Regions from separate parts of the Pseudomonas sp. SMV71 genome, predicted to be linked through region 1. Evidence: predicted binding sites of a transcription regulator. Region 1 holds the regulator's gene; each other region holds the start of a gene.

Region 1 (9,985 bases):
ATCATGCGCATGTTTAATGACCGTTCTGCTCGTCCAGGACAACCTGATACAAGGCTTGGTTATTCGGTGCGCTGCGCAGTTTGTCGCGCACTTCCTTGCGGTCCAGCATGCTGGCTATCTGGCGCAGCAGCTCGAGGTGCGCATCGGTCGCCGCCTCCGGGACCAGCAGTACAAACAGCAGGTCGACCGGGGCGCCGTCGATGGCGTCGAAATCAATGGGGGCTTCAAGGTGCAACAGCGCGCTGATGGGCGCGGTACAACCCTTGAGGCGGCAGTGGGGAATGGCGATGCCGTTGCCAAAACCGGTGGAACCGAGTTTTTCACGGGCGACCAGGGCCTCGAAGACACCCTGCATTTCCAGATCCGGCAGGTCGCTATGGATCAGGGTGGCGATTTGTTCGAGGGCTTTCTTTTTACTGCCGCCCGGCACGTTCACCAGGGAACGGCCGGGGGTCAGGATGGTTTCTAGTCGGATCATGGATTGGGGGGATTAACGACCGGTTGCGCCCTGAAGGAGGCTCTGGGTCTTTTCCTTATGCTTTTTGAGTTGGCGATCCAGCTTGTCGGTCAGCAGGTCAATCGCGGCATACATGTCTGTGTGCTCCGCGTTGGCAACCACCTCTCCGCCGGGAATATGCAGCGTGGCTTCGATTTTCTGCAGCAGCTTTTCGACATTCATCGTGACTTGCACGTTGGTGATCTTGTCGAAGTGCCTCTCCAATCGGTCGAGTTTTTCGCCGATGTAGGTGCGCAGAGGTTCGGTCACTTCCAGTTGGTGTCCACTGATGTTGACTTGCATACAGCTTCTCCTTCGTTGCCAGTGCATAAAGCGGCAGGCAGAAATACCTGCCACTGGAACGCTGTGGCGTGGCCGGTTACATCAACCGCTTGCGTTCGCTCGAAGGCGCGATCCCGAGGGACTCGCGGTATTTGGCGACGGTACGGCGGGCCACCTGAATGCCTTGTGCCTCCAGTAAACCAGCGATCTTGCTGTCACTCAACGGCTTTTTCTGATTTTCCGCAGCCACCAGTTTCTTGATGATTGCGCGGATGGCCGTGGACGAGCATTCGCCGCCTTCGGAGGTGCTGACATGGCTGGAGAAAAAGTATTTCAGTTCATAGATGCCCCGTGGGGTATGCATGAATTTCTGGGTAGTCACCCGGGAAATTGTCGATTCGTGCATCCCTACCGCTTCGGCGATATCGTGCAGGACCAACGGTTTCATCGCTTCATCGCCGTACTCCAGGAAGCCGCGCTGGTGCTCGACGATCTGGGTGGCAACTTTCATCAGGGTTTCGTTGCGGCTTTGCAGGCTCTTGATGAACCAACGGGCTTCTTGCAACTGGTTGCGCATGAAGGTGTTGTCGGCGCTGGTGTCGGCGCGCCTGACGAAGCCTGCATACTGGGCGTTGACCCGCAGCTTGGGAACCGACTCCTGGTTCAGTTCCACCAGCCAGCGATCGTTGTGCTTGCGCACGATCACATCGGGCACCACGTACTCGGGTTCGGTGGATTCGATCTGCGAGCCGGGACGCGGGTTGAGGCTCTGGACCAGCTCGATGACCTGGCGCAGCTCGTCTTCCTTGAGCTTCATACGCCGCATCAGCTGGCTGTAGTCGCGACCGCCCAACAGGTCGATGTAATCGGTGACCAGGCGCTTGGCTTCGGCCAGCCAGGGCGTCTTGGCCGGCAACTGGCGCAGTTGCAGCAGCAGGCATTCACCCAGGTTGCGGGCCGCGACGCCGGCGGGCTCGAACTGCTGGATCCGATGCAGGACAGCTTCGATCTCGTCCAGCTCGATATCGAGCTCCGGGTCAAAGGCTTCGAGGATTTCCTCGAGAGTCTCGTCCAGGTAACCCTGATTGTTGATGCAATCGATCAGGGTGACGGCGATCAGGCGATCGGTGTCGGACATCGGCGCCAGGTTCAATTGCCAAAGCAGGTGGCTTTGCAGGCTCTCGCCGGCGGAGGTGCGGGTGGTGAAATCCCACTCGTCGTCATCGCTGCTCGGCAGGCTGCTGGCGCTGGTCTGGTAGACGTCTTCCCAGGCGGTATCCACGGGCAGGTCGTTGGGGATGCGTTCGTTCCATTCGCCGTCCTCAAGGTTATCCACCGTGGGCGCTGCGGCTTCCTGGTAGGACGGTTCCTGGATTTCGGTATGGGTCTTCTGTTCGACGTTGTCGGCCAGTGGATCGGAGTTGTCGAAGTCGTCGCCTTCTTCCTGGCGTTCGAGCATCGGGTTGGACTCCAGGGCCTCCTGGATTTCCTGTTGCAGGTCCAGGGTCGACAATTGGAGCAGACGGATGGCCTGTTGCAGCTGCGGCGTCATCGTCAGCTGCTGGCCCATTCTCAAGACTAGCGATGGTTTCATGGCAGGGGCTTAACACCTTATTCGCCGGCGCACATGCGCCATCCACTACAGGGCGCCGGAGCGCCAAACTTAAGCAAATTATATGCCTGAAACTGAAGTGTTTGCCTAGAGCGCCGCCACAATAAAATCAACAGCGCCCGGGCGACTTGCCAGACACTCGGGCTTACAGGCGGAACTCGTGGCCCAGATACACTTCCTTGACCAGGTCGTTGGCGAGGATGGCGGCGGAGTCGCCTTCAGCGATCAACTGGCCGTCATTGACGATATAAGCGGTCTCGCAGATATCCAGGGTCTCGCGCACGTTGTGGTCGGTAATCAAAACGCCGATCCCCTTGGCCTTGAGGTGGTGGATGATCTGCTTGATGTCCCCCACCGAGATCGGATCCACGCCGGCGAACGGTTCGTCGAGCAGGATGAACTTCGGCGCGGTGGCCAGGGCGCGGGCGATCTCTACGCGTCGGCGCTCGCCACCGGACAGGCTCATGCCCAGGTTGTCGCGAATGTGACTGATGTGGAACTCCTGCAACAGGCTTTCCAGTTCCTGGCGACGGCCGGCCTTGTCGAGTTCCTTGCGGGTCTCGAGGATCGCCATGATGTTATCGGCCACCGACAGTTTGCGGAAGATCGACGCTTCTTGGGGAAGATAGCCGATACCGGCCTTGGCCCGGCCGTGCATCGGCTGGTGGCTGACATCGAGATCGTCAATCAGTACGCGGCCCTGGTCGGCCTGGACCAGACCGACAATCATGTAGAAGCAGGTGGTCTTGCCCGCGCCGTTCGGGCCGAGCAGGCCGACGATCTGGCCGCTGTCAATGGACAGGCTGACGTCACGCACGACTTGACGGCTCTTGTAGCTTTTGGCCAGGTGCTGAGCTTTCAGAGTTGCCATTACTGGGCCTTCTGCTCGGTTTTCTTTCTAGGCTGGATCACCATGTCAATCCGTGGACGCTGCTCGGTCACCTTGTTGCCAGTGGCGCGACCGGCACTGGCCAGTTTCTTGTTGGTGTCGTAGACGATTTTCTCGCCCTGGGTGGTGTTGCCGTCCTTGTCGATGACCTTGGCCCGGTCGATCAGGACAACGCGGTCCTGGGAGGCATGATACTGGATGGTGACGCCATAGCCCTGCACGGGCTTGGTATCGCCGGCCGTCTGCATCTGCTCGAAATAGGCCAGGTTGCCCACCGACGTCACCACGTCGATGTCGCCGGACTGGGTGCGGGTGAGGGTCACGGTATTGCCGGTCACCTTCATCGAGCCTTGGGTGATGATCACGTCACCTTTGTAAGTGGCTACGCCGTTCTTGTCGTCCAGTTGCGCGTCGTCGGCCTGAATGCGGATAGGCTGGTCGCGGTCGGTGGGAAGAGCCCAGGCGCTCGCGCTTCCCAGTGCTGCGCCCAGACTGAGCAAAATAGGGAGGGTTTTAGCGAGCTTCATACTGTCCTCTTACGTTCGATAGCAGGTGTATCCTGCTTTCCTTCAAATACGCCTTCATTCCCGTGCCGGTCGATACACCTCCGGCGCCGTCGATTCTAACGGGTTGCTCGGTCTGCGCATATTGCTGCTGCGGGAACACGGTCATGCGACTGCTGGTGATGACGGTCGTGCGGTTTTTTTCGTCGGTACGGGCCACGCGCACCGAGTCGATCAGTTCCACCTCGGTGCCGCCGGAATTGACTTCGGCGTGCTCGCTCTGCACGTGCCATGGAAATTCTGTGCCGCGGAACATGTTCAGGTCCGGCTTGGTGACCAGGGTAATGTCGGTGGCCTTGACGTGGTCGACCTTGTCGGCCGTCATCTCGTACTGCACTTTGCCGTCGGGCAGGTATTGCAGGGTGTGGGTATTTGACGCATACCAGTCGATTCTTTCCTCGACCTTGGCCGCGGGCTGGTCGAGGAACCGTTCAGGGCTGATGTTCCAGTAGCCGACCGCGGCAAAGATCGCCGCGATGCAGCCGAACACGACGATGGTGCGAATTTTCTTGCTCAGCATAAATGGCTCACAGGTACGCGGCGTTGGCCGCTTCGAGGCGGCCCTGGGCGCGCAGGATCAGTTCACAGAATTCGCGGGCCGCGCCTTCGCCGCCGCGTGCCGTGGTGACGCCGTGGGCGTGCTCGCGTACGAAGCCGGCCGCGTTGGCGACTGCCATGCCCAGCCCGACCCGGCGGATCACGGGAAGGTCCGGCAGGTCGTCGCCCAGGTAGGCCACCTGTTCATAGCTTAGGTTGAGTTGGCCCAGGAGTTCGTCCAGTACCACCAGTTTGTCCTCGCGCCCTTGATAAAGGTGGGGAATGCCGAGGTTTTTCGCGCGCCGCTCGACCACCGGCGTCTTGCGACCGCTGATGATGGCGGTCTGCACGCCGGCGGCCATCAGCATCTTGATGCCCTGGCCGTCGAGGGTGTTGAAGGTCTTGAACTCGCTGCCGTCTTCAAGGAAGTACAGGCGACCGTCGGTCAAGACGCCGTCGACGTCGAACACCGCCAGTTTGATCGCTTGGCCACGGTGCAACAGGTCTGTGTTCATTACATGACTCCGGCACGCAGCAAGTCGTGCATGTTCAGGGCGCCCAACGGGCGGTCTTCGTCGTCGACGACCACCAGGGCGCTGATCTTGTGGTCTTCCATGATTCTCAAGGCCTCGGCGGCAAGCATCTCGGCGCGGGCAGTCTTGCCGTGGGGCGTCATGACCTGGTCGATGGTGGCGCTGTGGATGTCGATGGTGCGGTCCAGGGTGCGGCGCAGGTCGCCGTCGGTGAAGATCCCGGCCAGCTTGCCATCGGCTTCGAGGACCACGGTCATGCCCAGCCCCTTGCGGGTCATTTCCATGAGCGCGTCCTTGAGCAGCGTGCCGCGCAGGACCTGCGGCAGCTCCTGGCCGGCGTGCATCACATTCTCGACCTTCAGCAGCAGGCGTCGGCCGAGGGCGCCACCGGGATGGGAGAAGGCGAAGTCTTCAGCGGTGAAACCCCGGGCTTCCAGCAGTGCCACCGCCAGCGCATCGCCCATGACCAGGGCGGCGGTGGTAGAGGAGGTGGGCGCCAGGTTCAACGGGCAGGCTTCGTGCTCGACATGGACATTGAGGTTCACTTCGGCCGCCTTGGCCAGTGGCGAATCCGGGTTGCCGGTGACGCTGATCAATTGGATGCCCAGGCGTTTGATCAGTGGCAGCAACGTGACGATTTCATTGGTCGAGCCCGAGTTGGACAGGGCCAGGATGATGTCGTCCCGGGTGATCATGCCCATGTCGCCGTGGCTGGCCTCGGCCGGGTGGACGAAGAAAGCCGTGGTGCCGGTGCTGGCCAGGGTAGCGGCGATCTTGTTGCCGATGTGCCCGGACTTGCCCATGCCGACCACGACCACGCGGCCCTTGCTGGCCAGAATCATCTCGCAGGCGCGTACGAAATCAGCGTCGATGTGGGGAAGCAAGCCTTGTACGGCTTCGATCTCGAGGCGGATGGTACGTTGTGCCGATTGAATCAGGTCGCTGGATTGGCTCATGTCAGAAATCGTATAGCCCGATGAAAAGGCGGCGATTATAGCGGTAATGAACGATTCCCTCACGTAAGTTCGTCATGCTTTGTGTGAATGGCTCGCCAGGCCTGAAATAAACTGTCGCTGTTTACTCGTGTGCGGACTGAACCGGCAGGGGGCTGGGCCTTGGGCGCATGGCGGTTGCAGTGATATAGTTCGCCGCCGGTTCGGGTGTCCGGCGGTGCTGGCGTCAGTCAGCCGGTCAGGGCATCCGGATGTGAGGCTGCATCGCAAGGAGTTTAGATGAGTGCCGACAACGCCTACGCGGTCGAGCTGAAGGGGCTGTCCTTCAAGCGAGGGACGCGCAGCATTTTCAATGACATCGATATTCGCATTCCACGCGGCAAGGTGACCGGCATCATGGGGCCTTCCGGGTGCGGCAAGACCACGCTGCTGCGCCTGATGGGCGCACAGTTGCGCCCCAGTGCCGGCGAAGTGTGGGTCAACGGCCAGAATCTTCCCGAGTTGTCACGCAGCGACCTGTTCGATGCGCGCAAGCACATGGGCGTGCTGTTCCAGAGTGGCGCGCTGTTTACCGATCTCGATGTGTTCGAGAACGTGGCGTTCCCCTTGCGGGTTCATACCGAGCTGCCGGACGAGATGATCCGCGACATCGTCCTGCTCAAGTTGCAGGCGGTCGGGCTGCGCGGCGCCCTCGACCTGATGCCGGACGAGCTGTCCGGCGGCATGAAGCGTCGGGTCGCGCTGGCGCGGGCGATTGCCCTCGATCCGAAGATCCTCATGTACGACGAGCCCTTCGTCGGCCAGGACCCGATCGCCATGGGCGTGCTGGTGCGCCTGATCCGTCTGCTCAACGATGCTCTGGGCATCACCAGTATCGTGGTTTCCCACGACCTGGCCGAAACCGCGAGCATCGCCGACTACATCTATGTGGTAGGCGATGGCCAGGTGCTGGGGCAGGGCACGCCCCAGGAACTGAAGGATTCGGATAACCCGCGCATCCGTCAATTCATGAAGGGCGATCCGGACGGTCCGGTGGCGTTCCATTTTCCGGCCACGGATTACCGTACCGATCTGCTGGGGAAGCGCTGATGCGCAAGAAATCATTATTGGAAAGAATTCGGCTGTTCGGCCGCTCCGGCATCGATGTGGTAGCGGTCCTGGGCCGTTCCTCGCTGTTCTTGATGCACGCCTTGCTCGGGCGCAGTGCCACGGGCGGCGGTTTTGGCCTGTTGGTCAAGCAATTGCACTCGGTGGGTGTGATGTCCCTGGTGATCATCGTGGTCTCCGGGATTTTCATCGGCATGGTGCTGGCCCTGCAGGGCTTCAGTATCCTGTCCAGCTATGGTTCCGAGCAGGCGGTAGGCCAGATGGTGGCGCTGACGTTGCTGCGCGAGCTGGGCCCCGTGGTGACCGCGTTGCTGTTCGCCGGGCGTGCCGGTTCGGCGCTGACGGCCGAAATCGGAAACATGAAATCCACCGAGCAGTTGTCCAGCCTGGAAATGATCGGTGTCGACCCGCTCAAGTACATCATTGCCCCGCGCCTGTGGGCCGGCTTCATCTCCTTGCCGGTGCTGGCCATGATTTTCAGCGTCGTGGGGATCTGGGGGGGCTCGTGGGTCGCAGTCGACTGGCTGGGGGTCTATGAAGGTTCCTACTGGTCCAACATGCAGAACAGCGTCGACTTCCTCGACGATGTCCTCAATGGCGTGATCAAGAGTGCCGTATTCGCCTTCGTGGTGACCTGGATCGCCGTGTTTCAAGGCTATGACTGTGAGCCCACCTCTGAGGGGATCAGCCGTGCCACAACCAAGACCGTGGTGTACGCCTCGCTGGCAGTCCTGGGCCTTGACTTTATTCTGACCGCCTTGATGTTTGGAGATTTCTGATGCAAAACCGCACCCTGGAAATCGGTGTCGGCCTTTTCCTGCTGGCTGGCATCCTGGCTTTGCTGTTGCTGGCCCTGCGGGTCAGCGGCCTGGCGCCGACAGCGAGCACCGATACTTATAAACTTTATGCTTATTTTGACAATATCGCCGGTTTGACTGTCAGAGCCAAAGTGACCATGGCCGGCGTCACTATCGGCAAGGTCACGGCAATCGATCTGAACCGCGAGGACTTCACCGGCCGGGTGACCCTGCAGCTGGAAAAGCGCGTGGATAATCTGCCGACCGATTCCACTGCATCTATCCTCACGGCTGGGCTGCTGGGCGAGAAGTACATTGGTATCAGCGTGGGCGGGGAAGAAACCGTGCTCAAGGACGGCGGGACCATCCACGACACCCAGTCGTCGCTGGTGCTCGAGGATCTGATCGGTAAATTTTTGCTCAATACCGTTAGCAAAGACGCTAAATGAGGAGCTTCTGAATGATCTCTATCCTGCGACGTAGCCTGTTGGTGTTGCTCGCGGCGCTGCCGTTGATGGCTAACGCCGTGGCCGCGCCTTCTGCGCACGAAATCATCAAGACCACCACTGACCAACTGCTGGCGGACCTTTCCGCCAATAAAGAGCGGTACAAGAACGACCCGAGCGCTTTCTACGACTCGCTCAACCGTATCGTCGGGCCGGTGGTGGATGCCGACGGCATTTCCAAGAGCATCATGACCGTCAAGTATTCGCGCAAGGCAACCCCGGAGCAGATGGGCCGCTTCCAGGAGAACTTCAAGCGCAGCCTGTTCCAGTTCTATGGCAACGCCTTGCTGGAATACAACAACCAGGGCATCACGGTCGACCCGGCCAAGGACGAATCGGGCGAGCGCACCAGCGTCGGCATGACCGTCAAGGGCAACAACGGTGCGGTCTACCCGGTCTCCTACACGCTTGAGAAAATCAACGGCGAGTGGAAGGTTCGTAACGTGATCATCAATGGCATCAACATCGGCAAGCTGTTCCGCGATCAATTCGCCGACGCCATGCAGCGCAACGGCAACAACCTGGACAAGACCATCGACGGTTGGGCTGGCGAAGTGGCCAAGGCCAAGGAAGTCGCTGAAGACGCCCAGGAGAAGCAGCAGCAATGAGTGAGTCGGCTGTTGGTCTGGGGCAAGCCGGCGAGCTGATGCTTAGCGGCGTGCTCGACTATCGCACGGGCCCCGCGTTGCGCAAGCAGGGGCAGGCGCTGATCAAGTCCAGCGGCGCCGCCGAGGTGGTCATCGACTGCTCGCAGGTGCAGAAGTCCAGCAGTGTAGGTTTGTCGCTGCTGCTGTGCTTCATCCGGGACGCCACGGCGGCCGGCAAGACATGGAGCATCCGTGCGATGCCCGAAGACATGCGTGAAATAGCCCAGGTCAGCGAACTGACCGAGTTGTTGACGCAACCCTGACCCACATCGCGAGCAAGCCCCCTGTCAGAGTCCTGCTACGCGGGGTTCGCAGGCGCGGGGCTTTTTTGTATGATGTGCGACCCGTGCGCACAGGGCGCCGATTGAGGTTGAGCATGCAGGCTGTAGAAGTTAAGAGCTTCCTTGAAGAAAAGCTGCCAAATACGCAGGTGGAAGTTGAAGGCGAAGGCTGCAACTTTCAGCTGAACGTGATCAGCGATGAACTGGCGGCGTTGAGCCCGGTGAAGCGTCAGCAGCAGGTCTATGCGCATTTGAACCCATGGATCACCGATGGCAGCATCCACGCGGTCACTATGAAATTTTTCAGCAGCGCGGCCTGGGCCGAGCGCACCTGAGCCCTAGGGCGTCGAGATTCTTATGGATAAACTGATTATTACCGGCGGCGTTCGTCTTGATGGCGAAATCCGTATTTCCGGGGCAAAGAACTCCGCCCTGCCGATCCTGGCCGCGACCCTGCTGTGCGATGGCCCGGTGACTGTAGCCAACCTGCCGCACCTGCACGACATCACCACGATGATCGAGCTGTTCGGGCGTATGGGCATTGAGCCGGTGATCGACGAGAAACTCAGCGTCGAGATCGACCCACGCACCATCAAGACCCTGGTAGCCCCGTACGAGCTGGTAAAAACCATGCGTGCGTCGATCCTGGTGCTGGGCCCGATGGTCGCCCGTTTCGGTGAAGCCGAAGTCGCATTGCCAGGGGGTTGCGCCATCGGTTCGCGTCCGGTGGATCTGCACATCCGCGGCCTGGAAGCCATGGGCGCGGTGATCGACGTCGAAGG
Region 2 (9,985 bases), on a different contig from region 1:
CCGTGCCGCAGATTTGGATCGGCGACACCCATGTGGGCGGTTGCGATGATCTGTTCGCCCTGGAGCGCGCCGGCAAGCTCGACGCGATGCTCAAGGCCTGAATCCCCCATTAATAGAACCTGAAAGTAAGAAGGATCTGCGATGACTGACCAACAGAACACAGCTGCCAGCGAAGAAGAAGCCGCACCGCAATTCTCCTTGCAGCGCATTTATGTACGTGACCTGTCCTTCGAAGCCCCGAAAAGCCCGGCGATCTTTCGCCAGCAGTGGGAGCCGAGCGTAGGCCTGGACCTGAACACCCGTCAGAAAGCCCTGGAAGAGGACTTCCACGAAGTGGTGCTGACCCTGTCGGTGACCGTGAAAAACGGTGAAGAAGTGGCGTTCATCGCTGAAGTGCAGCAGGCCGGTATCTTCCTGATCAAGAACCTCGATGCCGCTTCGATGAGCCATACCCTGGGCGCGTTCTGCCCGAACATCCTGTTCCCTTATGCCCGCGAAGCCCTGGACAGCCTGGTCACCCGCGGCTCGTTCCCGGCCCTGATGCTGGCGCCGGTGAACTTCGACGCTCTGTACGCCCAGGAACTGCAGCGCCTGCAGCAGGAAGGCGGCGCGACCGTTCAGTAAGCAACGTCGCTTCTGTTCGCGAGGTACAAAACTTGTGGGAGCGAGCTTGCTCGCGATAGCGGTGTATCAGTCAGCAGTAACATTGACTGACCCAGCGTTATCGCGAGCAAGCTCGCTCCCACAGGTGTTTCTGGCAGGCTGAGCCTCAAGCGAAGCCATTCTGCCGCCAGGCCTCATAGACCGCCACCGCTACGGTGTTGGACAGGTTCAGGCTGCGACAGCCTTCGCGCATCGGCAGGCGCAGGCGCTGGTCCGATGGCAGGGCGTCGAGTACATCGGCGGGCAGGCCACGGCTTTCGGGCCCGAACAGGAAGGCATCGCCGGCCACGAACCGGGCGTCATGGAAGGGCCGCGAACCCTTGGTGGTGAAGGCGAACAGGCGTGGATGCTCCAGGCTTTCCAGACAACTGGCCAAGTCGGCGTGACGCTGCAAGGTGGCATACTCATGGTAGTCGAGTCCGGCACGGCGCAGGCGCTTGTCGTCCATTTCAAAGCCCAGCGGCTCGATCAGATGCAGGTGGCAGCCACTGTTGGCGCACAGCCTGATGACATTGCCGGTATTCGGCGGAATTTCCGGTTGAAAAAGGATGACGTGAAACATGCACGGCTCCGAAGATAAAGATGAGCGGCATTCTACGCCGCAAACCTATCAACGTTCGAAGCTAATGCTTCGGGTGATGGGTTCCCTGGCGATATTCGGCATGATGGTCGGGCTGATGATCGGGCGCCTGACCACGCCTGAACCGGTCGAATTGCAAAAGATCGAGGTGAGCGACGGGAAGCTGGTGGCCTGGTTCAACGACGAACCCAAGTTGCATGGCGAAATCATCGACGGTTCGGTTGCGCTGTTGTTCGATGCCGAGGGGCGGGCGCAGAAGGGCCGGTTCAAGCTCGACGGCAAGGATGTCAATTGGCGCGTGCGATTGAGTGACAAGGGGTTGTTGCTGACGCTGGTGGCGGCGCGTCCGTTGCGGGGGGACTGGGCCGGCAGCGAGGTGGATGACCGCTGGCGGCTGGAGGTCCGTCTCCAGGAGCAATAAAAGAGGGAATCCCCGGCCTGCCTGTACCAAGGTTCCCGAAACGGAAGGGCTCGCGGCTTGCGCACAGCCCTGGGTGTAAAGAAGGGAAACCTTGACCTGCCTGTATCAAGGCCCCCAAAACGCTGGGCTCGATGAGCCCGGATAAAATGGGGAATCCCCGGCCTGCCTGTACCAAGGTCCCCGAAACTGGGTAGTGATGGGGTTGTTGCAGGGGGCGTGCCAGGTTTAAATGGTTTGTCACGGAATTTTACTGATGGAGGCCAAAGGCCCCGGATTGCGGGGCTTTCGCGTTTTTGTGGATAGGATTTTTTGAGGTGGGGCGATTGTTTTGGGTTGCCAGGGCACGCGCGGTTGCGGTTCGTGGTGCATTGAAACGGTGCACAGGGATATCGCGAAGGAGTTTTTGATTGTGGGAGCGAGCCTGCTCCGGGCGGCGATCAGACGATGGCGTCACTCCAGGCAACCCAAAGCCCGTGGCGAGGGAGCTTGCTCCCGCTCGGCTGCGCAGCAATCGCAAGATCGGGTCATGCGATTTGCCGGGAGAAATGCAGGGGCCTGCTTCGCAGGCCAGCGGGAGCAAGCTCCCTCGCCACGTTGGATTTGTGCTGAGTCGAAACTCGAGATCAACCACGGCCCCCCCTGTGGGAGCGAGCCTGCTCGTGATTGGCCTTCAAGGTAGACGAGAACTCAGGCTCCGTTAGCCCTCATCCCCTTCATCATCATCCCCGCCATCAACCTTCATCCCCAGTTCCTTGATCTTGCGGGTCAAGGTGTTGCGGCCCCAGCCCAGCAGCACGGCGGCATCGCGGCGGCGACCGGCGGTGTGTTTGAGGGCGGTTTCGATCATGATCCGCTCGAAACTCGGGACGGCGCTGTCCAGCAGGTTCGACTGGCCGCGAGCCAGGGCCTGGTCGGCCCATTGGCGCAGGGCTTGTTCCCAGTTGGTCACCGGTGCCGAATCCTGCGGCAGGCTCAGTAATTCCGGCGGCAGGTCGCTGATGTGTACTTCACGGCCCGAAGCCATGACCGTGATCCAGCGGCAGGTATTCTCCAACTGCCGGACGTTGCCGGGCCATGGCAGATTCTTGAGGTATTCCTCGGTTTCGCCCTTGAGCAGCTTGGGTTCCACCGCCAGTTCCTGTGCCGCGCGGCTCAGGAAGTGCCGGGCCAGGGTTGGGATGTCTTCCCGGCGATCTGCAAGGCGCGGGATGTGGATGCGGATCACGTTCAGGCGATGGAACAGGTCCTCACGGAATTTCCCGGCGTGGACCAGCGTTTCCAGGTTCTGGTGGGTCGCGGCGATGATGCGCACATCGACCTTGACTGGCGTATGCCCGCCCACTCGGTAGAACTCGCCGTCCGCCAGCACCCGCAGCAGGCGAGTCTGGGTGTCGGCCGGCATGTCGCCGATTTCATCGAGGAACAAGGTGCCGCCGTCCGCCTGCTCGAAGCGTCCGCGGCGCAGATTGGCGGCCCCGGTGAACGCGCCCTTTTCGTGGCCGAACAGCTCGGACTCCATCAAATCCTTGGGAATCGCCGCCATGTTCAGCGCAATGAACGGTGAGGCTGCCCGTGGGCTGTGGCGGTGCAGGGCATGGGCCACCAGTTCTTTACCGGTGCCCGACTCGCCGTTGATCAGCACAGTGATGTTGGAGTGGCTCAGGCGCCCGATGGCGCGAAACACTTCCTGCATGGCCGGCGCTTCGCCGATGATTTCCGGGGTGCGGGCCAGGGCCGGCACCTCCTCCATGCCCTGTTGCTCCTGGGCGTGCTGATTGGCGCGCTTGACCAGCGACACCGCTTCATCGACATCGAACGGCTTGGGCAGGTATTCGAAAGCCCCGCCCTGGTACGACGCGACGGCGCTGTCCAGGTCCGAGTGGGCGGTCATGATGATCACCGGCAGCCGTGGGTGCTGTTCGCGAATCCGCGCCAGCAGGTCCAGGCCACTGGCGCCCGGCATGCGGATATCGGAGATGATGACGTCCGGTTGCTGACGGGCCAGGCGGCTCATCACCCCGTCGGCGCTGTCGAAGCTCTGGGTGGTCATGCCTTCCTGTTGCAAGGCTTTTTCCAGGACCCAACGGATAGAACGGTCGTCATCGACGATCCACACGGTTTCACTACGGCTCATGTCGATGTGGCTCCTTGTTCCAGTGGCAGGAAGATCGAGAAGGTGGTGTGGCCGGGGTGGCTTTCACACTCGATCAAGCCCTGGTGCTGACTGATGATGTTCTGGGTAATGGCCAGGCCCAGCCCGGTACCGTCCGGGCGGCCGCTGACCATGGGAAAAAAGATGGTTTCCTGAAGTTCGGTCGGAATGCCGGGGCCGTTGTCGGTGATTTCGATCTTGGTCACCAGGCGATGACGCACATGGCCGATGGTGAACTGGCGCATGGCCCGTGTGCGCAGGCTGATGCGGCCCAGGCGCAGTTCGTTCTGGGTGCTGATGGCCTGCATCGCATTACGCACGATATTGAGCACCGCCTGGATCATCTGTTCGCGGTCGATCAATACGTCGGGGATGCTTGGGTCATAGTCGCGCACCAGGGTGATGCAGCCCTGGCTTTCCGCTTCTACCAGGCTGCTCACCCGTTCCAGTACCTCATGGACATTGCACAGCGCCAGGGACGGCAGTTTGTTCGAGCCGAGCATGCGGTCCACCAGGTTTCGCAGGCGGTCGGCTTCTTCGATGATGACGTTGGTGTAGTCCTTGAGGCTTTCTTCCGGCAGTTCGCGGGCGAGCAACTGCGCCGCACCGCGAATTCCACCGAGGGGGTTCTTGATCTCATGGGCCAGGCCACGCACCAGCATCTTGCTGGTTTCCTGCTTGGACAGTTGCGCCTCTTCCTTGGTGATGCGCAGCAGGCGATCACGAGGATGGACTTCCAACAGCAGCAGGGTGGTGCCGTTGTTCAGGATCGGCGTCACTGCGTAGTCCACGGTCAGGGTCTGGCCGGTCAGGGCGGTGAGCATCGCTTCGCGCTTGGTGAACGGATGCGCTTGCTCCACTGCCTGGCGCAGGGAATTGAGCGCCTCGGCGGATTCGGTGAATAGCTCGCTGATGAACTGCCCGTGGCTGCGCTGGCCGCTGACGGCCAGCAGCATCTCGGCCGCCGGGTTCATGTACTCGAGGCGCAGCTGGGCGTCGAGCAGGATGGTCGCGGTGGTGAGATTGTCGAGCAGCAAGCGGTGTAGTGCGTCGCTAATGGTCATCAGGACCTCTTTTGGAGCGTAGCAGGCACGCGTATGACGCGCTGGTATCAGGAAAATGCAAAAACCAAACCAAGGCTCGAAAAACAAGCGTTTAGAGCCTCGAACGAGACTATAAGGGCCCGTTTTCGTGGCTTTCTGCCAGCTTCTCCGGGTACTTTCGAACCAAAATGGGATGGAATCTGGGTAGGGTGCAAATGATTGCACCACTATAGTGCGCGACAATGGGGCAAATCAGAAAAAGGGCAGGATGCTCACGTCTTCTTCTTCCGGTTTCTCGGCAAGAGGGCATTCGGGACGCTGGCCGTAATCGGTCGTGGCGCAGGGCTTGATACGGCGCTTTTGCGCCAGGGACATGCGTTGCATGTGGAACGGTTGGTTGGCGGTGCGCTCGACGGTGCGGCCTTGCTCGTCGAGGATTTCCACGGACAGGTGATGGGTGCCGCGATCGATGTTGCTCAGGGCGAACACCGGGCTTGGCCCCGCTTCGCCGATGGGTTGGCCATCAAGCAGCAGGCGGTAGCGGTGACCTCTTTTCAGGCCCGGTTCGCTGGTCGCGGTGACGATCAGCTCGCCGGCGGTGCTGCGGATCGTGGCGTCCGGCTCGGGAATCAGGAGCCTGAGCATTTCGTAATGAAATTGGGGTTTCGGCGCTTCTTCAGGCGCAGGCGCCGCGATGTCGCCTATGGGCGGGGGCGGCATGCGGTTGCCCGGCGACAGCTGGATTTTCTTTGCATTGCCGGGGCGCGGCTGGTCGGTGAAGACGCGATTGCCTTGGGCGTCGATATAGGTATAGACCTGCGCCAGTGCCGGTAACGCGGCCAGCGACAGGCCCAGGGCGAGCAGCCAACGGTTCACGGCCGGTGCACCCGCTGTACGGTGAAGGTGACGGTTTCGCTCTGCTGCACCAGCGTGTCGCCATCGATCACCTGCACCGCCAGGCTGTGCTCGCCACGGTCAATGTTCACCAATTGCAGGCGCGGCACATTCGTCGGCTGGCCGTAGGGCTGGCCATCCAGCAACAGGCGGAACAGATGCGGGCTTCGCAGGCGCGGTTGGGCCCGCACGCCGACGGTGAAGGTTCCGTTGTTGGCGCGCAGGGCCTCTTCGGTGGGGATGTCCGTCAGCGCCAGGGTTTGATAGGCGTCAGGCGTTTCGTCGGGGTTGGGTGACGGGGCGGGTGTGCCCTGGTCGGCGGGGGGCTGGTGCTCGATGCTATTGAGCGGCGGCAGCTCCACCGTCTGGGCCGGCACGCCCTGGGGCGGCTGGTTGCTGTAGGCAGTGTTGCCGTTGGCGTCGGTGTATTTGTAGATCTGCGCCGCCACAGGTAGTGAAAGCAGCAATAGCATTCCTGGAAAAACACGCCCCATAAAATCGACCGAGAATTGAAAGTGTTGGGTTGCAGCATAGGCCAGGGAGGGCGGTTGGCCCAATCCGAACGCTGAAGTACCTTGTGGGAGCGAGCCTGCTCGCGATAGCGGTTCGTCAGTCAACATCAGTACTGGCTGACCCGACGCCATCGCGAGCAGGCTCGCTCCCACATGGGCTGTGGTGCTCACAAAAGCTGGGTCCGACACAAAACCACCGTGGGAGCGAGCTTGCTCGCGATGAGGCCATCACCTCCAACATCCTTGCTGGCTGACACACCGCTATCGCGAGCAGGCTCGCTCCCGCAAGAGAATGTGTGTTTGCCTAGTTTTTGACCACGCACAACCCCCCGGTCGCGCGGATCAGGGCCAGTCGGTGGATCGGATGCTGCTTGTTTTTGTGAGTGGCGCGGGCCAGCCATTGCGGGCACTGCGGGTCGGTGCGGTAGGGGGCGAAGTCGGCGAGTTGTTGCAACAGGCGTTTCTGCAATCGATCAAGTTGCGGGCGGATCTCGCCCACCAGGTCCGGGCGTGGCAGGTCCGGCGCTTTGCCTTCCAGGGCCCAGTCGGACAGCTCGATGTATTGCACCATTTTGTTGGCTTCTATCTGGGCGGCGAAAAAAGCTTCCACGGTTTCGCCCGTCAGCTTGTAGGCCGGTGCCTGAGCCACCGCGGCGGCAATCACTTCACGCTCGCGCTGGCGGTCTTCCACCGGCTTTTGACTGTCCCATTTGCTCAGCGCCACCTGGTTGGCAAGGGCGATACGTTCGCCAATGGCGTTAAGCAGCGGGGTAAGGGCCTCGGGGGCCGGGCTGGCTTCGGCGGCAGTGGCCATCAGCGCGGTTGAGAGGGCAAGGCAGAGCTTGAAGCGCAAAGTCATGGACGGTCTCTCGTTATCGGTGGGTGAGGCATGATGCACGTATATCGCGCCCACAAAAAAGGCCTCCCGAAGGAGGCCTCTCTTGATACACGCCGCGTGGGGCGACGCTACCGGATCAGCAGCTGTAGTACAGCTCATATTCCAGTGGGTGTACGAAGGTACGGACCTTGATTTCTTCTTCGCTTTTCAGTGCGATGTAAGCGTCGATGAAGTCATCGCTGAATACGCCGCCCTTGGTCAGGAACGCACGGCCCTTGTCCAGCTCTTCCAGGGCTTCTTTCAGGCTGCCGCAAACCTGTGGGATTTCCTTGGCCTCTTCAGGCGGCAGGTCATACAGGTTCTTGTCGGCGGCATCGCCAGGGTGGATCTTGTTCTGGATACCGTCCAGGCCGGCCATCATCAGTGCAGCGAAGGCCAGGTACGGGTTGGCAGCCGGATCCGGGAAGCGCGCTTCGATACGGCGGGCTTTAGGGCTGTTCACGTAAGGAATACGGATCGAGGCGGAACGGTTGCGAGCCGAGTAGGCCAGCATTACCGGCGCTTCGAAGCCTGGGACCAGACGCTTGTAGGAGTTGGTCGACGGGTTGGTGAAGCCGTTCAGCGCCTTACCGTGCTTGATGATGCCGCCGATGAAGTACAGGGCGGTGTCCGACAGCCCGGCATAGCCTTCGCCAGCGAAGGTGTTCTTGCCGTCCTTGGAGATCGACACGTGGACGTGCATGCCCGAACCGTTGTCGCCATACAGTGGCTTGGGCATGAATGTCGCGGTGCGACCGTAAGCGTCGGCAACGTTGTGCACGACATACTTCAGGGTCTGCACTTCGTCAGCCTTCTTGACCAGCGTGTTGAATTTCACGCCGATTTCGTTCTGGCCGGCAGTTGCCACTTCGTGGTGGTGAACTTCGACGGTCTGGCCCATTTCTTCCAGTGCGTTGCACATGGAGGTACGGATTTCATGGTCGAAGTCGAACGGTGGAACCGGGAAGTAGCCGCCTTTCACGCCTGGACGGTGGCCTTTGTTGCCGCCTTCCACGTCCTGGTCGGACATCCAGGAGCCTTGTTCGGAGAAGATCTTGAACATGGAGCCGGAGATGTCGGACTTGAATTTGACCGAGTCGAAGATGAAGAACTCAGGCTCAGGGCCGAAGAATGCAGTGTCGCCGATGCCGGTGGACTTCAGGTATTCCTCGGCGCGGTGGGCGATGGCGCGAGGGTCGCGGTCATAGCCTTGCATGGTCGAAGGTTCGATGATGTCGCAGACCAGAATCAGGGTCGGCTCTTCGGTGAACGGGTCCAGGACGGCGGTTTCGTCGTCCGGCATCAGGATCATGTCGGAGGCTTCGATGCCCTTCCAGCCGGAGATGGAGGAACCGTCGAACATCTTGCCGATTTCAAAGAAATCGTCGTCCAGTGCATCGCGGGCCGGCATGGTCACGTGATGTTGAGTGCCTTTGGTGTCAGTGAAGCGCAGATCAATCCACTTGACGTCATGATCTTTGATGAGTTGAACCGACTTCGACATATGTCCTCCGGGTGGCTTCGGGCGGTAATGGTGTGCCCTAAGATATGGGTGATGCCGGCGCGAATACTCTGCCAAGGCAACCTGCCTCACAAGGGAGCAAATTGCATGCCAGTGCCCCAGCATGGGTTTTTTGCACCAAATCCTCGCTTTTGAGCGCCATAAAAGCCGATTGTCAGACAATAACGCACTGCAATGTGGCGCCGCCTAGCGTAAATGACCTGTTTTGGTGCATGCATAATCATCTGCACATTAACTGGTTAAACCTTGAGCAATTTCCGCTATAATCCGCGCCCCCCTTTTTCGGCTGGCCGTTCGCGCGCTGTTTTCATGAAACTTATCGTAAAAGTCTTCCCCGAGATCACCATCAAGAGCCGCCCGGTACGGATGCGTTTCATCCGCCAGTTGGCCAAGAACATCCGTGCCGTGCTCCGAGATCTGGACCCGGTCGTGGTGGTGAATGGCGTGTGGGACAACCTTGAGTTGGAAACACGTGTCAGCGAACCCCGGATCCTCAAGGAAATGACCGAGCGCCTGGGCTGCATGCCCGGCATCGCGCATTTCCTGCAGGTCGATGAATATCCGCTGGGGGATTTCGACGACATCCTCGCCAAATGCATGCTGCATTATGGTGATGCCCTGGCCGGCAAGATTTTTTCGGTGCGCTGCAAGCGCGCCGGCAAGCACCCGTTCAGCTCGATGGACGTCGAGAAATATGTCGGCAGCCAATTGCGCCGGCAATGTGGTGCGGCCGGTATTTCCTTGAAAGACCCGCAAATAGAAGTGCGCATCGAGATCCGTGACCAGCGGCTCTTCGTCATCCATAGCCAGCACAACGGTATCGGCGGCTATCCGCTGGGTTCGCTGGAGCAGACGCTGGTGCTGATGTCCGGCGGTTTCGACTCCACGGTCGCTGCCTACCAGATCATGCGTCGCGGGCTGATGGCTCATTTCTGCTTCTTTAACCTCGGCGGGCGGGCCCATGAGCTGGGCGTGATGGAAGTGGCGCACTTCATCTGGAAGAAGTACGGCAGCTCCCAACGCGTGTTATTTGTGAGTGTGCCGTTCGAAGAAGTCCTCGGCGAGATTCTCGGCAAAGTCGACAACAGTCATATGGGCGTCATTTTGAAGCGTATGATGTTGCGTGCCGCGTCGAGCATCGCCGAGCGCCTGCACATCGATGCGCTGGTCACCGGCGAAGCGATTTCCCAGGTGTCGAGCCAGACGCTGCCGAACCTGTCGGTGATCGACTGCGTCACCGAGAAACTGGTGCTGCGCCCGCTGATCGCCAGCCACAAGCAGGACATCATCGACACGGCCATCGAGATCGGCACGGCCGATT
Region 3 (9,985 bases), on a different contig from region 1:
GAAACTTGGTTATGCGGCGTTAAAACCGGCTCGTGCGCGAGTCCGATCGGAATGCTCATTGACAACCAGTCAAGTCGAGTGCGACCCCGGCCGTTCCTCGCCGGTTTTTGCCTTGCCTAACCTGCGTTTCAAACTATCTCGTACACAGCCTGACCAACCGCTGCATCCGGGCTATCTTGCAAGGTAGCCCTCACTCACTTCAAGGAGCCGCTCGGAACGCCGATGCGCCAAATCTGGAAACCTTTTCGAGCGCTTTATTTCGCCTCGCTGATGATGTTGATCGGCTCCGGCCTCTTGAGTACTTATCTGGCCTTGCGGCTGGCGGCCGACCATGTCGACAGCCTTTGGGTCGGTGCGCTGATGGCGGCCAACTACTTCGGCCTGGTGTTGGGTGGCAAGATCGGCCACCGGCTGATCGCCCGGGTCGGGCATATCCGGGCCTATTCAGCCTGCGCCGGGATCGTTGGCGCGGCGGTCCTGGGGCACGGTCTGGTGAACTGGTTGCCGGCCTGGATCGTGCTACGGATGATCGTGGGCCTGGGCATGATGTGCCAGTACATGGTCATCGAAAGCTGGCTCAACGAGCAGGCCGACGCCAAGCAGCGTGGCGTGGTGTTCAGCGGCTACATGATTGCCTCGTACTTGGGGTTGGTGCTGGGCCAGCTGATCCTGGTCATGCATCCGGCCCTGGGGCTGGAACTGCTGATGCTGGTGGCGCTGTGTTTTGCCCTGTGTCTGGTGCCGGTCGCGCTGACCCGGCGGATTCACCCGGCACCGCTGCGTCCGGCACCGATGGAGCCGCGTTTTTTCATCAAGCGGGTGCCGCAGTCGCTGAGCACCGTGCTGGGCTCGGGACTGATCGTCGGCTCGTTCTATGGCCTGGCGCCGTTGTATGCCTCGCAGCAGGGTTTGTCCACCGAGCAGGTCGGTCTGTTCATGGGTAGCTGCATCTTTGCCGGATTGCTGGTCCAGTGGCCGTTGGGCTGGTTGTCCGACCGTTATGACCGGGCGATGCTGATCCGCTGCTTTGCGCTGTTCCTCGCGGTCTGCGCGATGCCGCTGGCGATTCTGCAGCAGGTGCCGCTTGAGGTGCTGTTCGTGGCCGGCTTCTGCTGTTCGCTGGTCCAGTTCTGCCTGTATCCATTGGCGGTGGCGTTCTCCAACGACCACGTCGAAGGTGATCGGCGGGTGTCGCTGACGGCGATGCTGCTGGTGACCTACGGTGTTGGCGCCAGTATCGGGCCACTGGTGGCGGGGGTGCTGATGAAAATGTTCGGCAGTCACATGTTGTATGCCTTTTCTGCCTTCTTCGCCCTGGTGCTGGTGTGGCGGATCCGGCCGAAAGCGGTGACCAACCTGCATCAGGTCGACGACGCGCCGTTGCATCACGTTGCCATGCCGGACAGCATGTCGAGTTCGCCGCTGGTGGCCTGTCTCGACCCGCGGGTGGACGAGCAGGTGGTGCAAGATCAGATGCAGGCGCCGGCCACTCCGGACGTTGAGCCAGGGCCCGAGCCCGAGCCCGAGCATGAAACGGTGGCGGAGACTGATGCAGCGGACTTCACCCAGGCCACGCCTTGAGGTTGTCGGCGATAAAGGCGTCAACAATTGGTACACCGCGGTGGCGCCTATCGCGAGCAGGGGGTTTGTGTTGGGCGAGTCATCCCAAGCCACATCGATCTACTGTGGGAGCGAGCCTGCTCGCGATGAGGCCAGCGCAAGCACAGCAATGCCTGGAGTGAGGATATCCAGAAAGGCATAAAAAACGGGCAGTCACCGCAAGGGACTGCCCGTTTTTTTCAAAAGCTTGGAATCAGAGCTCGTCTTTATCGAAACGACGGGCTTCACGCTGGAGTTGATAGACAAAGCGCTCGACCTGACGCTGCACCAGACCGCTGACATTATGGAAGCGCACGCCGGCGAAGGTGGTGTTGATTCGTTCTTCGAAATGCAGGTGGCGCAACTCGACCGGTGCAGTCATGTTGCCAAAGGGCAGGGCGGCGATGAAGCGCTCATAGACCTGGCCCAATTGCAGGCGTTCGGTGATGTCGCCTTCGAAGCGCAGCTTGCAGCCGGTGGCCGAGATGTCCAGGAGCTTGCCGCTGACCGGGGACTTGAGCTTATCGCCACCCAGTTCGACGCTCACCAGTTGCGTCAGTTTCAGAGCGGCGCGAAAGGCGTTGCGGCGCTGGTGATAAACCACTTCCTCAGGCAGGGCGCCACGATAGCAGCGACCATCCTTGGACTCATCGATGGTCAGCGGACCGTTGCTTTCCCAGGCGATACGCACACCGTCATGGAAGCCTTCGACACGAAACGGCTCGCCTGCCAGCAGGAAGCGTTCGCCATCACGCGGAATCATTTCATCCAGGGCAATGGTGTTGTTCTCGCGATCCACATTCACCAGATAGCTTTGAAAACGCTGGGTGCGTTCGTGAAAGGTAATGATCAGCGGGTCGTGGCTTTCCTGCAGCATCCGCAGGTTGCCGGAGATTTCCAGAGGCGTGGTGAGGACCTTCGGTGGCTGCGGAGCATCATCCGCGTTTGAGGCATTGAACACGGTAGGTCAATCTCCAGGCAAAATACGACTACGAGTAGCTAGCATTTTGCCAGCATGTCTCGCGCGTTGATAGAGCACAGGCGCTGTTCCTTTTACGCCTGACTGAGCGGGCGGTGCTTGACCATCCGGGCGGTCGAGCCGCTGGCGTCATACAGCGTCGGGATTTCGCCGCCGTTGAGGATACGCAACTGATTGGCGGTGGCGGCCTGCTGGGTCAGGATCGACTGGCCATTACGCGCATTGGTCGCTTGGCACTGGGCGAGCAGGTCATTGAGGACTTTGCTCTGGGACAGCAATTGATCGCCGATCGACGACTGGCTGGCCAGTTGCTCGAGGCCTTCGTGAGTGGCGGGCAGGTTGAGGCTGATGAGGATCTCGCTGCGCTTGCGGCCATGCTGGTCGAGCAGAATGATCAATGCCTGCTTCTGCGCCAGGATATTTTCCAGCAGAGGCATGTCGCGACCGTGCAACGCCACGGATTCGGCCTGCAGTAATTCCAGCAGCTGTTGCGCTGGAGCGAAGTCGTCGATGATCAGTTGCAATAAATTCGTGTCGTGCATGGCTGGCCTTGGGTCTTGAGCGTCCAAAAGCCTGCGCAGGCGGCGGCCTAGCGCTGGGCTTCGAAGTTGAGCAGTTTGCTGGCTACGCGGTTGCTGTCGACTTTATAGCTGCCATCGGCGATTGCTGCTTTCAATTCGGCCACGCGGGCTTTATCGACGACAGGTTGATCGCGCAGCTTGTCAGTGACCTTCTGCAACTGCTGGGCCTCAGTGCTGAGGTGTACGGACTCTCCGGTGTTGACCTTTTCGGCCTGGGTAGGCAGCGGTGCGGACTTGTCGGTTTCCTTGCTCGCGCTGGTACGGGTAGTGCCTGGCAACGGTGAAGAGCTGTTTAAACGATTGAAGTCGATGACCATGGTAGAAAACCTCTGGATATTTGGACGCTTGCCATGTTCTCGGCCATCCCTGAAAAAACTTTAGGCTCATTTATTCAATGAACATGCGCACGTCTGCGCAAGCCTTCGTATAAAGGCACAGTCTAGGGAACACCGGGGTCAAGCGCCAGCTTTGTACCCGTCTCTACCAAGTCTCTACATGGCCACTTCCACCTGGCCGGGGGCCATGACCTGCGCTTTGATTACCCGTTGGGAGTTGAGGTTTTTCACCCGGATCTGTTCCCGCATACCGCCATTGGACAAGGCCTCGCCGGGCATCCGTACCGCCAGGGTACCGCTGCGGGCGGTGATGACCACCTGGTCGCCCTTGCGTACCACTTCGGCTTGCTCCAGATGCACCAGGGTGACAACTTGGTCGGCTACCATTGGTCGGACAAGTTTCTGCCCGATGGCCTGATCCACCGACGTCAGGAAACCCTGGGTGATCTGGCTGATGTCGCGTTCGCGCAGCACGACGTCCTGGGGCTCGACGATCCCGGCCCGTTTGAGCGGACGAGTGGTCGTGACGATTTCCCGATACAGGCGCACTTGAGCCGGTACGAACACGGTCCACGGGGCGGCGCTGTCGCAACGAACCTTGACCGTGACGCGACCCAGGGGCCGGGCCGGACTCTCCAGCGAGGCAGTCAATTCCTTGTCGCACATCGGCATGCGCAGGCGCGGGTCGAGCTGGTTGACTTCGATTTCATAGCGACCTTCGGTTTGACTGGTAGCCAGGTAGTCTTCTACGGTGAATTCAAGAAAGCCCTGAGTGACGCCGATAAGGAGATCAGGCAAGGTAACCGGAGCATCTGCCAGGGCAGGGCGGCCCGAAGCGAACAGGCAGACAGCCAGCAGTGCACCGAGCCAGTAGCGGCAGTGAGTGGTCAGGCGTCGAGAAAATGTCGTTTGTGCGTTCATGCCGGTTGAATAGCAAGCCCCGTGCCGTTTAATGATTCAGGCGCGTCGGACACATTAGCGTTAGGTAGGAGTCAGGGCATGGCGGGAGTAATGGATTCAGTAAACCAGCGCACTCAGCTGGTGGGTCAGAATCGCCTGGAGCTGTTGTTGTTCCGTCTCGACGGACAGCAAATGTATGGGATCAACGTATTCAAGGTGCGCGAGGTGCTGCAATGCCCCAAGCTGACCCTGATGCCCAAGTCCAGTCCCGTCGTGTGCGGTGTGGCGAATATTCGCGGAGCGACGATCCCGATCCTCGATCTGGCAATGGCGACCGGTTCCGGTCGGCTGCTGGACCAGAGCAATCCGTTCGTGATCATCACTGAGTACAACACCAAGACCCAGGGCTTCCTGGTGCGCTCGGTGGAACGCATCGTCAACATGAACTGGGAAGAGATCCATCCACCGCCCAAGGGCACCGGTCGTGATCACTACCTGACGGCAGTGACCCGGGTCGACAACCAGTTGGTGGAAATCATCGACGTGGAGAAAATCCTCGCCGAAGTTGCGCCGACCCCGGAAGCCATTTCCGTCGGTGTGGTGGATGCCGAGACCCAGCACAAGGCGATTTCGCTGCGGGTGCTGACCGTCGATGACTCGTCGGTGGCACGCAAGCAGGTGACGCGTTGCCTGCAGACCATCGGTGTCGAAGTGGTGGCGCTGAACGACGGGCGCCAGGCGCTGGACTACCTGCGCAAGCTGGTGGAAGAGGGCAAGAAGCCCGAAGAAGAATTCCTGATGATGATCTCGGACATCGAGATGCCGGAGATGGACGGCTACACCCTGACCTCGGAGATCCGCAGCGATCCGCGTATGCAGAAGCTGCACATCATCCTGCACACCTCGTTGTCCGGGGTTTTCAACCAGGCGATGGTCAAGAAGGTCGGTGCCGACGATTTCCTGGCGAAATTCCGGCCCGATGATCTGGCGTCCCGGGTGGTCGATCGGATCAAGACAGCAGGATAAAAGGTCGGGCGCGTTGTGCGCCCGGCAAATCAATACAATGAAAGAGGCGGCATCTTGTCTACGGGTAATTTGGATTTCGAACAGTTCCGGGTCTTCCTGGAAAAAGCCTGTGGCATATTGCTTGGTGAGAACAAGCAATACTTGGTGTCGAGCCGTCTCAACAAATTGATGGAGCAACAGGGCCTCAAATCGTTGGGCGAGCTGGTGCAGCGTATCCAGACCCAGCCGCGCAGTGGGCTGCGCGAGATGGTGGTGGATGCGATGACCACCAACGAAACCTTGTGGTTTCGTGACACCTATCCATTCGAGGTATTGAAGAACAAGGTACTGCCGGCGGCCATCAAGGCCAGTCCGGGGCAGCGCTTGCGGATCTGGTCGGCGGCGTGTTCGTCGGGACAGGAACCGTACTCGATCTCGATGTCCATCGATGAATTCGAGCGGACCAATATCGGCCAGTTGAAGGGCGGCGTGCAAATCGTCGCCACCGACTTGTCGGGGTCCATGCTCACCAACTGCAAGACCGGCGAGTACGATAGCCTGGCCATCGGCCGTGGCCTGTCGCCTGATCGCCTGCAACGCTACTTCGACCCGAAAGGTCCGGGGCGCTGGGTGGTCAAGGCGCCGATCAAGAATCGTGTGGAGTTCCGCTCGTTCAACCTGCTGGACAGCTATGCCAGCCTGGGCAAATTCGACATCGTGTTCTGCCGCAACGTGCTGATCTATTTCTCCGCTGAAGTGAAGAAAGACATCCTGCTGCGGATCCACGGCACCCTGAAGCCGGGCGGTTATCTGTTCCTCGGCGCCTCAGAGGCGTTGAATGGCTTGCCGGATCATTACCAGATGGTGCAGTGCAGTCCGGGGATCATCTATCAGGCGAAGTGATTGGCCGGTGTGTCAAAAAACGGGAGCCCTCTAAGGCTCCCGTTTTTTTGCCTGTCAACTTCCATCAAATCCCCCCAATCTTCTGTGGGAGCGGGCTTGCTCGCGAAGGCGATCCAATAGAGACATTGATGCCGCCTGATACACCGCTTTCGCGGGCAAGCCCGCTCCCACAATTTCGCCATTGACGCTGAGAGCGGCAGAAAAGCGGCAGTCAAGCGGAAGCCCATTGCCGCTTTTCTGGCATTGCCGCCTTGCCGCTGCCCGCAAAGCCCCGGTTTATGGGCTTTTGGAAAGTGGCACGACGCTTGCTATAACCATCGTACGTACATTGGTCACTCAAAGGTTTGTGCCATGAGCATCAGCTTCGATAAAGCGCTCGGTATCCATGAAAAGGCCCTGAGCTTCCGCGCCCAGCGTGCCGAAGTCCTGGCCAACAACATTGCCAACGCCGATACCCCGAACTACAAGGCTCGGGACCTGGACTTCTCCAAAGTGCTCGCCGAGCAGAACGAGAGGACCAAGAACGGTAGCTTTGCCCTGAACATGACCAACAGCCGTCATATCGAGGCCGAGGGCCTGGGCAATGGCGATGAGTCGCTGATGTATCGCACGCCGATGCAACCTTCGATTGACCAGAACACCGTGGACGCTCAGCTGGAACAGTCCAACTACGCGGAAAACTCCGTGAACTTCCAGGCCAGCTTCACCCTGCTCAACAGCAAATTCAAAGGGCTGGTATCGGCCCTGCGCGGAGAGTAATCCATGTCGATCGCGAGCGTATTCAACATTGCCGGCAGTGCCATGAGTGCCCAGACCACTCGCCTGAACACCGTCGCCAGTAACATTGCCAACGCCGAAACCGTTTCGTCGAGCATCGACCAGACCTACCGCGCGCGCCACCCGGTCTTCGCCACTATGTTCCAAGGCGGTCAGTCCGGCGGCAGCGACTCGCTGTTCCAGGAGCAGGACGCAGCCGGGCAGGGTGTGCAGGTGCTGGGCGTGGTCGAGGACCAGAGCAATCTGGAAGCGCGTTATGAGCCAAACCATCCGGCTGCCGACGCCAAGGGTTATGTCTACTACCCGAATGTCAACGTGGTCGAAGAAATGGCCGACATGATTTCCGCCAGTCGTTCGTTCCAGACCAACGCCGAAATGATGAACACCGCCAAAACCATGATGCAGAAGGTCCTGACCCTGGGTCAGTGATAAGGGGCGAGTCACATGAGCGTTACTAACACCACCGGCGGTTTGAGCCTCAACGAAATCCTGGCCAACTCTTCGGTCAAGACCAACAAGCCCTCCGATGCCTTGGGCTCGTTGACGGGTGCGGCGACCGGCAAGAAGGAACTGGGCAAGGATGCGTTCCTGCAATTGCTGGTCACTCAGCTCAAGAACCAGAACCCGCTGGAACCCCAGGACAACGGCGAGTTCGTGGCTCAGCTGGCGCAGTTCAGCAGCCTGGAGGGCATCACCACCCTCAACCAGACCGTGAGCGGCATCGCCGGCAACTACAACTCCTCGCAAGCCTTGCAGGCCTCGTCGCTGGTGGGGCGTTCGGTCATCGCTCCGGGTGACAAGGCGGTGGTCGATACCTCCAAGAGCCTCAACGGCACCGTGGTGGTACCGGCCTCGGGCTCTGTCGCGGTCAAGATCATGGACAAGGACGGCAAGACCATCCGCACCATCGACCTTGGCGCGCAGAAAGCCGGCAACTCGGCCTTCATCTGGGATGGCAAGAACGACGCGGGCACCACCGTCGAATCCGGTACTTACACCTTCGCGGCCTCGACCACCATCGATGGCAAGCCGACGTCGCTGATCACCAACCTGCCGGCCACGGTCAGCAGCGTGACGATCAGCCAGACGGGCGGTGAATTGATGCTCAACCTGGCCGGGCTGGGCAGCATCGCCCTGTCCAAAGTACAAACTATTGGTATGTAGAGCCGACTAACCCGGCAATAGGAGTGGAAAATGTCTTTCAACATCGGCCTTAGCGGTCTCTATGCTGCCAACAAACAGCTGGACGTCACCGGCAACAACATCGCCAACGTGGCGACCACCGGTTTCAAATCGTCCCGTGCGGAATTCGAGGATGTCTACTCGGCCACCAAGCTGGGTTCGGGCAGCAAGACTGTAGGCAACGGCGTGCGCCTGGCCAACGTTTCCCAGCAATTCGGCCAGGGTGACGTCAACAACACCGGCAACGTGCTGGACATGGGGATCCAGGGCCAGGGCTTCTTTGTCCTGAGCAACGACGGTTCCCTGAGCTACACCCGTGCCGGTACCTTCAAGACCGACAAGGAAGGCTACATCACCAACAGCGATGGCACTGCCAAGTTGCAGGGCTATGGCGTGGATGCCAACGGCAAGATCCAGAACGGAATCCTGACCGACCTGCGTATCGACACGTCCAACCTGCCGCCAACCGCCACCAGCCTGGTGTCGTCGACGATCAACCTGAACTCGACCGCGTTGCCGATTACCGCCGCGTTCAATCCTAACGATACGTCCACATTCACCAAGCAGTTCACCACGCCGATCTACGACACTCAGGGCAACCAGCATTCCATGGACCAATACATGGTCAAGACTGCCGGCAATACCTGGAACGTCTATACCTTGATCGATGGTCGTAACCTGAACGGCAGCCTGCCGACCACTACCGGTGCTACCGCGCCTGTTCCGTCGACCATGAGCTTTGACTCCAGTGGCAAACTGGTTCAGGTCAGCACGCCTCCGGCGACTATCAACAACGATCTGGTCTTGACTGGCTGGGTGCCCGGTACCGTAACCAATGGTGTCTGGGCCGCCAATGGTGCTGCGAGCGCACCAACCATTACTATCTCCATGGCCAACACCACCCAATTCAACGCAGACACCGCCCGGTCGATTCCGACCCAGAACGGTTACGCTACCGGCCAGATCACCAACCTGACCATCGACGGCAGCGGTGTATTGCTGGCCAACTTCAGCAACAACCAGACCAAGCCGATCGGCCAGCTCGCGCTCGCCAGCTTCACCAACGAGCAAGGCCTGCAGCCGGTAGGCGGTACCAGCTGGAAAGAAACCTTCGCGTCGGGTATTCCGGGCTACGACGCCCCGCAAACCGGCACCTTGGGTTCGATCGTGTCCAACTCGCTGGAAGAGTCCAACGTCAACCTGACCAACGAGCTGGTCGAGTTGATCAAGGCACAGAGCAACTACCAGGCGAACGCCAAGACCATCTCCACCCAGAGCACCATCATGCAGACCATCATTCAGATGGCGTGATGCCTCAGGTGGCTTGAAGCTGCACAAGGAGCCCCTCGTAAGAGGGGCTTTTTTGTGGGCGCAGGTTTTGTTGTACCTGGTCCGGCCTCATCGCGAGCAAGCTCGCTCCCACGGGTGCCGTACATGCAGCTCAAAGGTGGGAGCGAGCTTGCTCGCGATGGGGCCAGGTCAGGCGCCACTTTCCTCCAGACAAAAGAAAACCCCCGATAAACCAGCGGTCTATCGGGGGCTTCTTTCAGCAGGCGCCTCTCAGCGCCCGCCCGCTCAGCTTATTGGCAAGCTTCGCAATCCGGCTCGTCGATCGCGCAGGCCTTTGGCACTGGCGCAGGTCCTGCTGGGGCGGCCAGGACCGAGTCGTCACCGTGGTTGCCGCCGCTGGAAACAGCGTTCAGCTTGCCGGTGTTGATGGTCGA

Evidence for each region. The regulator sigma-54, encoded in region 1, starts transcription at its own class of promoters, with help from an activator protein. The targets are predictions, from matches to a motif close to ANTGGCATNNANNTTGCTNT.
Region 2: glnA (glutamate--ammonia ligase) is a predicted target of sigma-54. The motif match lies at 8,740-8,759, and genes of this name have one in related genera.
Region 3: flgB (flagellar basal body rod protein FlgB) is a predicted target of sigma-54. The motif match lies at 6,595-6,614, and genes of this name have one in related genera.

The regions. Positions count from the first base shown of each region.
Region 1 covers NZ_JBKGGU010000006.1:189,985-199,969, forward strand. The annotation lists gene rapZ (RNase adapter RapZ) at 1-11, opposite strand, end outside; gene ptsN (PTS IIA-like nitrogen regulatory protein PtsN) at 14-478, opposite strand; gene hpf (ribosome hibernation-promoting factor, HPF/YfiA family) at 491-799, opposite strand; gene ACLEJQ_RS08020 (RNA polymerase factor sigma-54) at 876-2,372, opposite strand; gene lptB (LPS export ABC transporter ATP-binding protein) at 2,536-3,261, opposite strand; gene lptA (lipopolysaccharide transport periplasmic protein LptA) at 3,261-3,806, opposite strand; gene lptC (LPS export ABC transporter periplasmic protein LptC) at 3,793-4,362, opposite strand; gene ACLEJQ_RS08040 (KdsC family phosphatase) at 4,370-4,894, opposite strand; gene ACLEJQ_RS08045 (KpsF/GutQ family sugar-phosphate isomerase) at 4,894-5,868, opposite strand; gene ACLEJQ_RS08050 (ATP-binding cassette domain-containing protein) at 6,145-6,954, shown strand; gene mlaE (lipid asymmetry maintenance ABC transporter permease subunit MlaE) at 6,954-7,751, shown strand; gene mlaD (outer membrane lipid asymmetry maintenance protein MlaD) at 7,751-8,218, shown strand; gene ACLEJQ_RS08065 (MlaC/ttg2D family ABC transporter substrate-binding protein) at 8,230-8,883, shown strand; gene ACLEJQ_RS08070 (STAS domain-containing protein) at 8,880-9,185, shown strand; gene ACLEJQ_RS08075 (BolA family protein) at 9,299-9,538, shown strand; gene murA (UDP-N-acetylglucosamine 1-carboxyvinyltransferase) at 9,561-9,985, shown strand, end outside.
Region 2 covers NZ_JBKGGU010000015.1:2,484-12,468, reverse strand. The annotation lists gene grxC (glutaredoxin 3) at 1-101, shown strand, start outside; gene secB (protein-export chaperone SecB) at 142-624, shown strand; gene trmL (tRNA (uridine(34)/cytosine(34)/5-carboxymethylaminomethyluridine(34)-2'-O)-methyltransferase TrmL) at 770-1,225, opposite strand; gene ACLEJQ_RS16640 (hypothetical protein) at 1,224-1,664, shown strand; gene ntrC (nitrogen regulation protein NR(I)) at 2,362-3,798, opposite strand; gene glnL (nitrogen regulation protein NR(II)) at 3,795-4,880, opposite strand; gene ACLEJQ_RS16625 (DUF4124 domain-containing protein) at 5,112-5,735, opposite strand; gene ACLEJQ_RS16620 (DUF4124 domain-containing protein) at 5,732-6,247, opposite strand; gene ACLEJQ_RS16615 (chorismate mutase) at 6,570-7,124, opposite strand; gene glnA (glutamate--ammonia ligase) at 7,240-8,646, opposite strand; gene thiI (tRNA uracil 4-sulfurtransferase ThiI) at 8,974-9,985, shown strand, end outside.
Region 3 covers NZ_JBKGGU010000009.1:92,830-102,814, reverse strand. The annotation lists gene ACLEJQ_RS11275 (MFS transporter) at 223-1,581, shown strand; gene ACLEJQ_RS11270 (flagellar brake protein) at 1,814-2,560, opposite strand; gene ACLEJQ_RS11265 (flagella synthesis protein FlgN) at 2,653-3,120, opposite strand; gene flgM (flagellar biosynthesis anti-sigma factor FlgM) at 3,168-3,476, opposite strand; gene flgA (flagellar basal body P-ring formation chaperone FlgA) at 3,651-4,415, opposite strand; gene ACLEJQ_RS11250 (chemotaxis protein CheV) at 4,494-5,420, shown strand; gene cheR (protein-glutamate O-methyltransferase CheR) at 5,475-6,302, shown strand; gene flgB (flagellar basal body rod protein FlgB) at 6,654-7,061, shown strand; gene flgC (flagellar basal body rod protein FlgC) at 7,065-7,508, shown strand; gene flgD (flagellar hook assembly protein FlgD) at 7,524-8,243, shown strand; gene flgE (flagellar hook protein FlgE) at 8,274-9,572, shown strand; gene ACLEJQ_RS11220 (ribonucleoside-diphosphate reductase subunit alpha) at 9,842-9,985, opposite strand, start outside.